Regions from separate parts of the Ornithinibacillus xuwenensis genome, predicted to be linked through region 1. Evidence: riboswitches for the same ligand, from Rfam matches in the RefSeq annotation. Region 1 holds a riboswitch; the other holds the start of a gene.
What was found. A riboswitch is a leader RNA that binds a small molecule or an ion and turns the genes downstream of it on or off. The one in region 1 is predicted to bind cyclic di-GMP.
Positions count from the first base shown of each region.

Region 2: another riboswitch for cyclic di-GMP. It lies ahead of ABC228_RS17775 (diguanylate cyclase); the one in region 1 lies ahead of ABC228_RS13365 (DUF5667 domain-containing protein).

Region 1 covers NZ_JBDIML010000004.1:127,624-132,249, forward strand. Annotated here, with positions in the region: gene ABC228_RS13350 (anti-sigma-I factor RsgI family protein) at 1-328, opposite strand, end outside; gene sigI (RNA polymerase sigma-I factor) at 349-1,053, opposite strand; gene ABC228_RS13360 (hypothetical protein) at 1,137-1,625, opposite strand; gene ABC228_RS13365 (DUF5667 domain-containing protein) at 1,758-2,702, opposite strand; cyclic di-GMP riboswitch class I at 2,767-2,852, opposite strand; gene ABC228_RS13370 (MurR/RpiR family transcriptional regulator) at 3,206-3,739, opposite strand; gene ABC228_RS13375 (isochorismatase family protein) at 4,250-4,626, shown strand, end outside.
Region 2 covers NZ_JBDIML010000009.1:57,915-62,540, forward strand. Annotated here, with positions in the region: gene ABC228_RS17775 (diguanylate cyclase) at 1-940, opposite strand, end outside; cyclic di-GMP riboswitch class I at 1,036-1,122, opposite strand; gene ABC228_RS17780 (DMT family transporter) at 1,411-2,313, shown strand; gene ABC228_RS17785 (short-chain fatty acid transporter) at 2,355-3,695, opposite strand; partial or broken gene ABC228_RS19125 (AEC family transporter) at 3,908-4,039, opposite strand; gene ABC228_RS17795 (tripartite tricarboxylate transporter permease) at 4,194-4,626, opposite strand, start outside.

The sequences.
Region 1 (4,626 bases):
TTAAGCCCGTTATCTTCGTTACTTTATCTGAACCATTAACCGTTAATTCAATACTAGGATTTATATCAATGACTAACAAATAAGATGATTGTGCAGATGAATACATCGTGTAAGAGAGAATTCCGATAAAGAGAAGTGCTGCAATGGAAAGGTATTTCCACCAATTTCTTCTGGAATCATTTTCGATGTATGAGAATGATTGTCCTATCATTGGAATAGTATCAACACGGTCAATCGGAATATTTTTAAAAGTACCACCCTTTTGAAGTAGAACAACATATTGATCTGTAACTTTTAAGACGATGCCTTGATAAGTTTTATTTTTCATACGACTTCCACATCTCCATTTCAATCATTCATAAATCTTGAGAGGTGAGTCCATTGTGGATTTAATTTGAGTAGAATAAGTGCAATTAAATATTTTCTATGCTTTTCCATTGTTTTCTTGGGATAACCAGTCTTTTTGCTAAACAATGTAATTGGCAATCGCTTTTTTACAAGAAAACTTTGCTTACATTCTGAATCTCCAATAAACTGATTTGCAACCTCATAAAGCTTTGCCCGCGTATCCGTATGTTTCGGTGAGCAATCTTCCATCTCATCAAAGGAAACCTTGTATTTTTGTAATTCTTGATCGTATTCTAGTATCTCCTCAACTAGTTCACCAGAAGCGACTTCCTTCTCGTGAATGTCCAGAGACTTTTCTATCTCGAGAGGATTTGTATGGTGCTCTTCTTCGGTACTTGAATAATTCAATGATAAATGCTGTTCGTTTCGTTCTTTTCTAAAATAATCTATTAAATCTCGTTTTATTAAAAGGTAAGCGTAGTTTAAAAAACTTCGTCCACTATTTTCTTCAAATGTATCAATCGCTCGGTTAAAAGCAATGAGTGATATACTAAATTCTTCATCACTCCAACTGATATACCTTTTACATATATGACCGGCAGTATTCAAAACGTAGGGACGATAATGGCGTATAAGTCGTTCTCTTGCTGTTTGACTACCCTGATGTGTTTGCTTCATAAGCGTAAGGAACTCATCCCTATTCATAAGAATCACCTACTTCATGTAACATTACAATTAATAGTAAGGGAGATTACTTCGCCGGTAAAGGTTATTTTACATAAAGTTAATTAGTAAAATTTAATTTTTTTGCTAAATTCTTCTATTAGGGACTGATTTGATTTGTAATTTTCTACCTTTGTCATAAAAGTAATGATCTGTGTTTTTGTTCCTTCTTTATACAGGGAGATATCAGAACGAATACTTTCTTTACGATTGGTTTGAAAAGATAATTGAGTATCACTTTCTTCTAAAACGGTAATGTCTCCTGCGCTTGTTTTTAAATCCTGCTTTAGTGTGGCAAAATCGTTATCTTCACTTATAACAGTTATAATAGCCTTAAGCGTACCATTCTCAAATACTACGTTTGAATCCTGTTCCTCGATTAACGTCCAACCACTAGCGTCCTCAACCTTGATTCCTTTCTCTTTGCTATCAAATAAAAATGTAGCTTTTTCGTCTTGTGTATTTTCTTTTTCGTTAGTTGTTGTATTCGAGCTTTCTTCGGTTCCACATGCTGCTAGTAAAAGAAAAGAAATCAATAGTATTAATTTGCGCATTCTAATCACCTAATTTCTCTAGAATTCTGATTCTTGGTTGTTTAAAATAGATTGTTGTTCTTATCAGGAATGGAATGAAAGAACCACCACTTTCATGGCAGTTCTTTTATAACTTAAGTCTATTTTTGAAAATTATTGTTCATCTGTATTAGAATCTTCGTTTTCTTCATTCTGTGCTTTCTCTCGAGCTCTTTCAGCTTCTTCTCTAGCTTTTTCTTCCGTACGTTTAGCTTCTTCTCTAGCTTTTTCTTCCGCACGTTTAGCTTCTTCTCTAGCTTTTTCTTCCGTACGTTTAGCTTCTTCTTTGGCTTTTTCTTCCGCACGTTTAGCTTCTTCTCTAGCTTTTTCTTCCGCACGTTCAGCTTCTTCTCTGGCTTTCTCTTCCGCACGTTCAGCTTCTTCTCTAGCTTTTTCTTCAGCCTTTTCTGCTTCTTCTTGAGCTTTCTCGGCAGCTTTTTCAGCTTCTTCTTCAGCCTTTTCAGCAGCTTCATTCGTGTCATCTAAATTTTCTTCGACTTCATCTTTATCCTTGCTTCCATTGTTGCTATTTCCGTTCATCATGGCTAATTCAGCTTTTTCAAGTGCCTTCGCAAAATTTTTCATTGCTCTTGCTTGATTTTCTAAAGCTTTTGTAATACCTGCTTTTGCTGTATCAGGAAGATCTTCCCTTTCCAGTAACGCTAATAAGTTCTCCTTGAGATATTTGGCGTTTTCTTCAACAATTGTTTCTAGGTTAGAAATGTCCTCATTGTCATCTACCGCATTTTCTATTGACTCTTCTATATGTTGTACTTGTTCATCATATTCATTTAATAATTCTTCAGCTGACTCCTCGTCACCGTTTTCTAGTTGTTCTACAGCCTCTAGTAGACGTTTTTCTGCATAGTCATCTTGGAGAATAATTTTCTCCTCTGGAGATTCTGTCAAGGAATATTCAGTGTCCTCCATTACACGAACTGTTTCATATAACTCCGAGTCTGCACTAATAATTTCTGGGGATGTCTCTTCTGCTGAAACAGCAGTACTTGCCACAAATAAAGACCCTAATACAATTCCTGATGCTAGTAGTTTCTTCATGCAAATCACCTTCCTAATTTTAGTAATTAATAGATTAGAAAAAAGAATAATAGAAAGGTTACCGTTTGGCAGCTGGCAAGCATAAGTCAAAGACTGTTAGCTCCTATAGCTTTGCGTCACCACTTTTCAATGGCTTTGCCTTTCACATTATTATTATTTCTTATCTTTCTATACGGTAATTGAATTCATTTTGGGAGGGTTTTTTAGATTTTTAATAGAAAATTATTTTTTCATTTCTATAACAGTATGATAGCTCATATAAAAGTAGAGGAAGGAGATACTATCGAATTTAGTAGAATACATTTTATGATTAGTAGTTGTAAGTTAGATGAATCGATTGCTTATATTTATGAGAACAGACAAGTAAGGTTAAATAAAAAAATAGCGTGTTAAGAGCACGCTATTTTTTCATGCTATTTGATCTATCTTATTTCACAAAACAATCTAGGACGAGTTCACCGTTTTTAACTTGGTTCTTATCATGGGTATCAAGCTTATTAACTTTATCCATATTGGTTATAATAACAGGGGTTATCCGAGTAAAGCTCTGACACTAGGCTGATAACCTTTTTATTGAACACCATTGATTCTTGAAAATCTCTGACAAAACCTGCTGTGGTTCCAGAGGTTAAGAATACGGTCTGACGACTATCTCGAATTCTCTTTGCAATCTCATACACCTCTCGTGTATCCATTCGTTTATCTAGCTCAATAATCATTTCGTTAATTTCTTTCGTAAGTGTTTCACGGTAGTTATCTCTTTTTGCATATCGCATATAGGATTCATACCGATCATCATAGCTTGAGAATTCATGTTTTAAATCTAAAAAATTCTCATAACCAATTGATTTGCAAAACCTTCTAACACTAGACCTTGAGACAAAGCATGCTTCTGAAACCTCATAGATATTTAAATGACTTAGCTCATGATAATGATTTAAGAAATAGTGTGCTAAAACATAATTTGTGTCGTTTTCATCGTTTTCGTTTATGACCGAAAACAACGAATGGAGAAGACTGATTCGATTTGCTTTCAAAACTGATACCCTCCTTGGTAGTGTTTTCATTATGTTCTTGCAAGCACTTTCATTATCTACTTTCATTCTAACAAGTAGATTTTTTTGAGGGGGTGCAAAATCTGACTCCTAAAAAAATACTGAAAAATAAGGAATATATAAAAGTGCTTGCTTACTAATTGATTTCATAGTTCAAGCATAATTCTATACGTATAGTATGGGTAGGGAAGTGAACTATCAAACCGGTTATTCATTCGAGCTTGAAGGATAGTTGATATTAAAGTGCAAGGCATTCATGGAACGGAAATCCATTCGAAATTTGTCGCTTGAAAAATAAAGCGTAATGAAACGACATATGGTAAAATTAACCTGTCTTAATCGTGTGAAAATTGGCGATAAGGCAATATGTTGTTATAGGAGGTTGATAGGATGAACAATGCATTCGTTGTTTTCGTAAAAAATCAAAAGGGGATAACGACTAAGTAACCTAGTTGATTAGCGTTTCCCCAAAATTCGAGAGGGGAAAATTGATTGAATCAAGCATTAGTTATTATTGATGTGCAACAGGAATTAATAGATGGAAATCAAACTGAAAGTGGAGTTTACCAAAAAGAACAGCTTATTCAAACCATAAATAGAGTAATTCATAAAGCGATAATGGAAGAAGTTCCGATTGTATTTGTACGAGATTTAGATGTTGCAGAAGGTAAGGGAAGCGGCTTTGAGATACATCAAGAAATAACAGTACCTAAGGATGTAACGATTTTTGATAAATATGCAACCAACTGCTTTCACGGAACCGGGCTTCTAGATCATTTACAAGAACAGAAAACGGAGCATATTGTCATAATGGGCTGCAAAACACAATTTTGTATTGACAGTGCAGTTAGAACAGCGACCACATGTAG
Region 2 (4,626 bases), on a different contig from region 1:
GCTTATATTGTGATAAGTTCCCGAAGTTTCTGATAATAATATCGGTTTCCAATTCCCTTCCGACACTTTTCGTGTGGAATTGTAGCTTCTCTATCTCTTCTGTTTCTATTATAGAAAGCTTCAGGCCAAGACTTTCACCTAGCTTTGTTGTCATATCTTGAATAGAAGAAAATGGATAATCCTCTAACACTAACAAATCTTCTAAGATAGGGATTAATGCCTCCGTGATCCTCGAATTCGCTTGATCTAGTGAAGTATTTTCCTGCTTTAAAATCCGAAGTTCATCCCTAGGGTTTGTTATGTATGCTTTCTTACGTAGCATCGCCAAAAGGATAACCCCTAGTGCATACATATCCGCTTCCACATCAGGCTCATTGCCAGATAACACTTTAGGTGATTTGAAGTAAGAATCCTCAATCCCCTCATTGGTATGGATATGCTTATCTAATTCAACAGTTGCAAGATCCTTCAGCATCAGCTTGTAGCGACGATTTGATTCAACAACGAATATGTTATTTAAATTTAATTCACCATATATAAAGCCTTTTAAATGTAGATAATGCACAGCTGTACAAAGCTCGACAAATGCATCGAGAACTTGGTCAATTGTCATACTTTGAACAAAATCTACAAATGGTTCCTCTGTAGCAATATGGGCAGAAGTAAAGAAATAATTTTTATCCTGCTGCACTTTATTATCTATGTGCGAAATTGTATTGAAGTGAAAATTACGAACAATGCGCTTACTAGTCAAATTTTTAATCGCAATAAAAGAATCGGTGTAATAATCAATTAAGGATTGCGGTGTATATTCAGCATTTAGTAGACTTAGTCGAATTACCTTATTATCTGCTCGCATATCAACAGCTAAATAAGTTGAAACTAGTCTGTTCTGATGTAATTGCTCCATTATTCGATATCGGTTATTAATGACTTCCACTATTTTCACCTCTTAGTCATAAAGACTTCGTTTTAGGAAAATCAAAAAATGGCTATCCAAAGAACGATAGCCAAACATTCTAAAAAACGTAATATTTTGGCAGCCAGGCTATCATGGGTATGTACACCGGTAGACCCTTGGCTTTGCGTCCTATACTTTCGAATAGTTTGCCCTTTTCTCAATCTATATGGATATTAAGGTCATATTCACTACTACTTAATACCTATTTTACACCACTTCTATGATTATTCAATGATTAAAACAAGTTTTATTTTTTAAAAATGTAAAAAAAATCAAGTCTATTTACACTACTTTTTAGCTTACATATTATAACACGCTCCTACTGAAATTACAAAATTTTCAAAATTATAATTCTAGCAATTATTTTCCATCTCATACGAAGCAAATAACACCCTTGTCTAACCTTGTTATGGTAAGGTAACAGTAGGAAACTTTGAGAGGAAAATAGGATGAAAACAACTAAAAAAACCTTCATTTGGTTACTTATTCTAATCATTACGATCATCTGGGGATATGCATGGGTATTGATGAAGGCATCCCTTCAATTTGTAGGTCCATTCACTTTTTCTGCACTTCGTTTTGGAACAGGAACGATTACTCTATTAGTTATTCTTGTAATCTTAAAGATTAAACTTCCACCAAAACAGTATGTAAAACCACTAGTGGTTGTTGGCTTGTTACAGACAACGATTGTTTTTCTTTTCGTTATGTATGGACTTCGATTTGTCGATGCTGGGAAATCTTCCATCATTCTCTACACGATGCCCATTTGGAGTAGCTTATTAGCAGCTAAGTTTCTTGACGAAAAGCTAACTCCTAAAAAGCTAATAGGACTTATAGTCGGAATGGTTGGCTTAGTACTTATTATTGGATGGGATTTCTTCCAAGCACAAAGCATCGATACGATTATTGGAGAATTACTCATTGTTATCGCTGCAATTTCTTGGGGAGCTTCCAATGTATATTACCGATTACGATTAAACCATCTTCCCAAATTACAAGTTTCTGCTTACCAAATGTTTTTTGGAACAATCGGTATTGTTGTAGCAGCTATGATAATGGAGTGGGGGCAACCAATTAATTGGAATGGTCAAAGTATATTTTATATTCTTTTTACTGGTGTATTAGCTTCTGCTTTATGCTTCACGATATGGTTTGTCATACTGAGTAAAATTGATATGGTATCTGCAACATTATCCACCTTACTTGTACCAGTGTTTGGATTGTCCTTTAGTTGGCTAGCACTAAGTGAAGCAATTACACCAAGTATTTTATATGGTTCTTTCTTTATCATCGTAGGAATCACGATATCACAACTTACCGGAAGAAAAAGAAGCAATGCTAACCCATAATTAGCATTGCTTTTTTTAACGTTATTAGTATGAATGAATGATTAGAAAAACAATAATCCAATTGATATCGGAATGAAGCTCCAAAACAGAATCATCACACAGAATCCCATAATATCACGAACCTTTAATCCTGCAATGGCCAGAATTGGTAACGCCCAGAACGGCTGAACCATATTCGTCCAAGCATCTCCCCATGCAACCGCCATGGCTGTTTTCGCAGTATCCACATCTAGACCAATGGCAGCAGGAATCATGATATCGCCTTGAATTGCCCATTGGCCACCACCTGATGGAACAAAGAAATTTAAGATACCAGCACTGATAAAGCTTAACCACGGCAATGTAAAATCATTTGAAATATTGACAAACCACATCGATAGTTGATCAGATAGACCGGAGCTAATCATCATACCCATTATCCCAGCATAAAAAGGAAACTGAACGATAATGCCTCCTGCATTTTTAACAGCATCTGTGGCACTATTTAAAAAGCGACGTGGTGTTCCATGAAACAGTATTCCGAAGAATAAAAAGATAAAGTTCACAATGTTAATATTTAAATTCAGACCATTTTGAACAAAGTGATAAAGAATGAAAGCTAATCCTAACAACCCAATTAAAATCGAAATAACTCTACTATTTTCTAATCGCTCAGCTGGTGTACTTGTTTTTTCCTCTGCTTCTTCTACTTCTTCCTCTTCTATTACAGAAGCTTGGAGGTTCAACAATTCTGGATCAATTTCTCCTACGTTACGAGTTGGTCTCATCAATAGTCTATTTAACAACGGTAGGGATATTAGTAGCGTTCCGACAATAAACAGATTATAACTGCTAAATAGTGTCTCTGTAACAGGAATAATTCCCATCGTTTCTTCCAGAAAATGACCTTGTGTTGCAATGGTTAATGGAATAGAACCTGAAAATCCACCATGCCATAATAAGAAACCACTATAGGCACTTGCCATCAATAAACGATAATCAACTGATGGTACTCGTTTTGCAACGTGAATAGCCAATAGCGCCCCCACCACTAATCCAAAGCCATAATTTATTAAACAAGCAATGGAAGCAACAAATGTTACTAATAAAATTGCTTGCCCTGGTGTATTTGCTAGCTTACTAATTTTACCTAATAACCTTTTTACGATCGGACTATTTGCTAAAATGTACCCCGTAACCACTATCAGAGACATTTGCATCGCAAATTCTAGTAAGTTCCAAAAACCGCCTCCCCAAAATTCAACCATTTGAACTGGTGAATTATCAGTAAAAACGATACCAAGGATAAAAACAATAAATGTAAGAATAATTGCAAAAAGAAATGCATCTGGTAAGTACCTACGCACCATGCGATCAAAGAAATTCGCAATCGAGCTCAGCATATCCTATTACCTCCTCTTTAATAGATTAGATGTAGTATATTGTATTCGTTGGAGTAGGAATTATTCTATGAATACACTAAATAATATAACCAAAGAATGATTCGTCCATATGTTAGATTAAATTATTCCAATAATAATAGCAATGTATCTACTATAGGATACATTGCTATCAGGGCTGCTCCTTTAATAACCGAAGACTTTAATAACGCTTATTATGATGAAACAAACCAAATTGGTAACGTAATAACACTTAGTAGTGTACTAACAAAAACAGTAGAAGCTACTAGATCTGGTTCGACATCAAATGCTACCGAAAACATGGTTGTATTTGATGCTGTAAGCATTTCGGATACGATAATAATCACCGAAGCTAAAATCGTATCTTCAATACCCATCAAGTAAACAATTTCAAATGCAAGTAAAAACAAACTTATCAACTATTGTAGATAGCTACTACAGTTAATAAGTTTGTTAATAGAATTTCTATGTTTTTTACGATTACGATGTTGCTTTGCGTTTTTTACGGAACTTACTCCACAATGGTAGAATTAATGCAAGTAGAGCAAGACCTAATAGTACGGCACTAATTGGTCGAGTGAAGAAAATGCTGAAATCCCCACTAGACATTTGTAGCCCTCGTCTAAATTCTACTTCTGCAATTGGTCCAAGAACCAATCCAAGTATTACCGCGGCTAATGGAAACTTCATTTTATCTAAATAAAATCCAATTAGTCCAAATAAAAGCATAATCCATATATCAAATATAGAGTTACGAACTGCGTATGTTCCAATTACACAAAAGATTACAATGAATGGCCCTAATACTTTGTATGGAACCTTCATTATTTTTGAGAATATACGAATAAATGGTTTAGACAAGACCAAGATTAATAGATTGACTAATAATAATGAAATAAAGATTGTATAAACT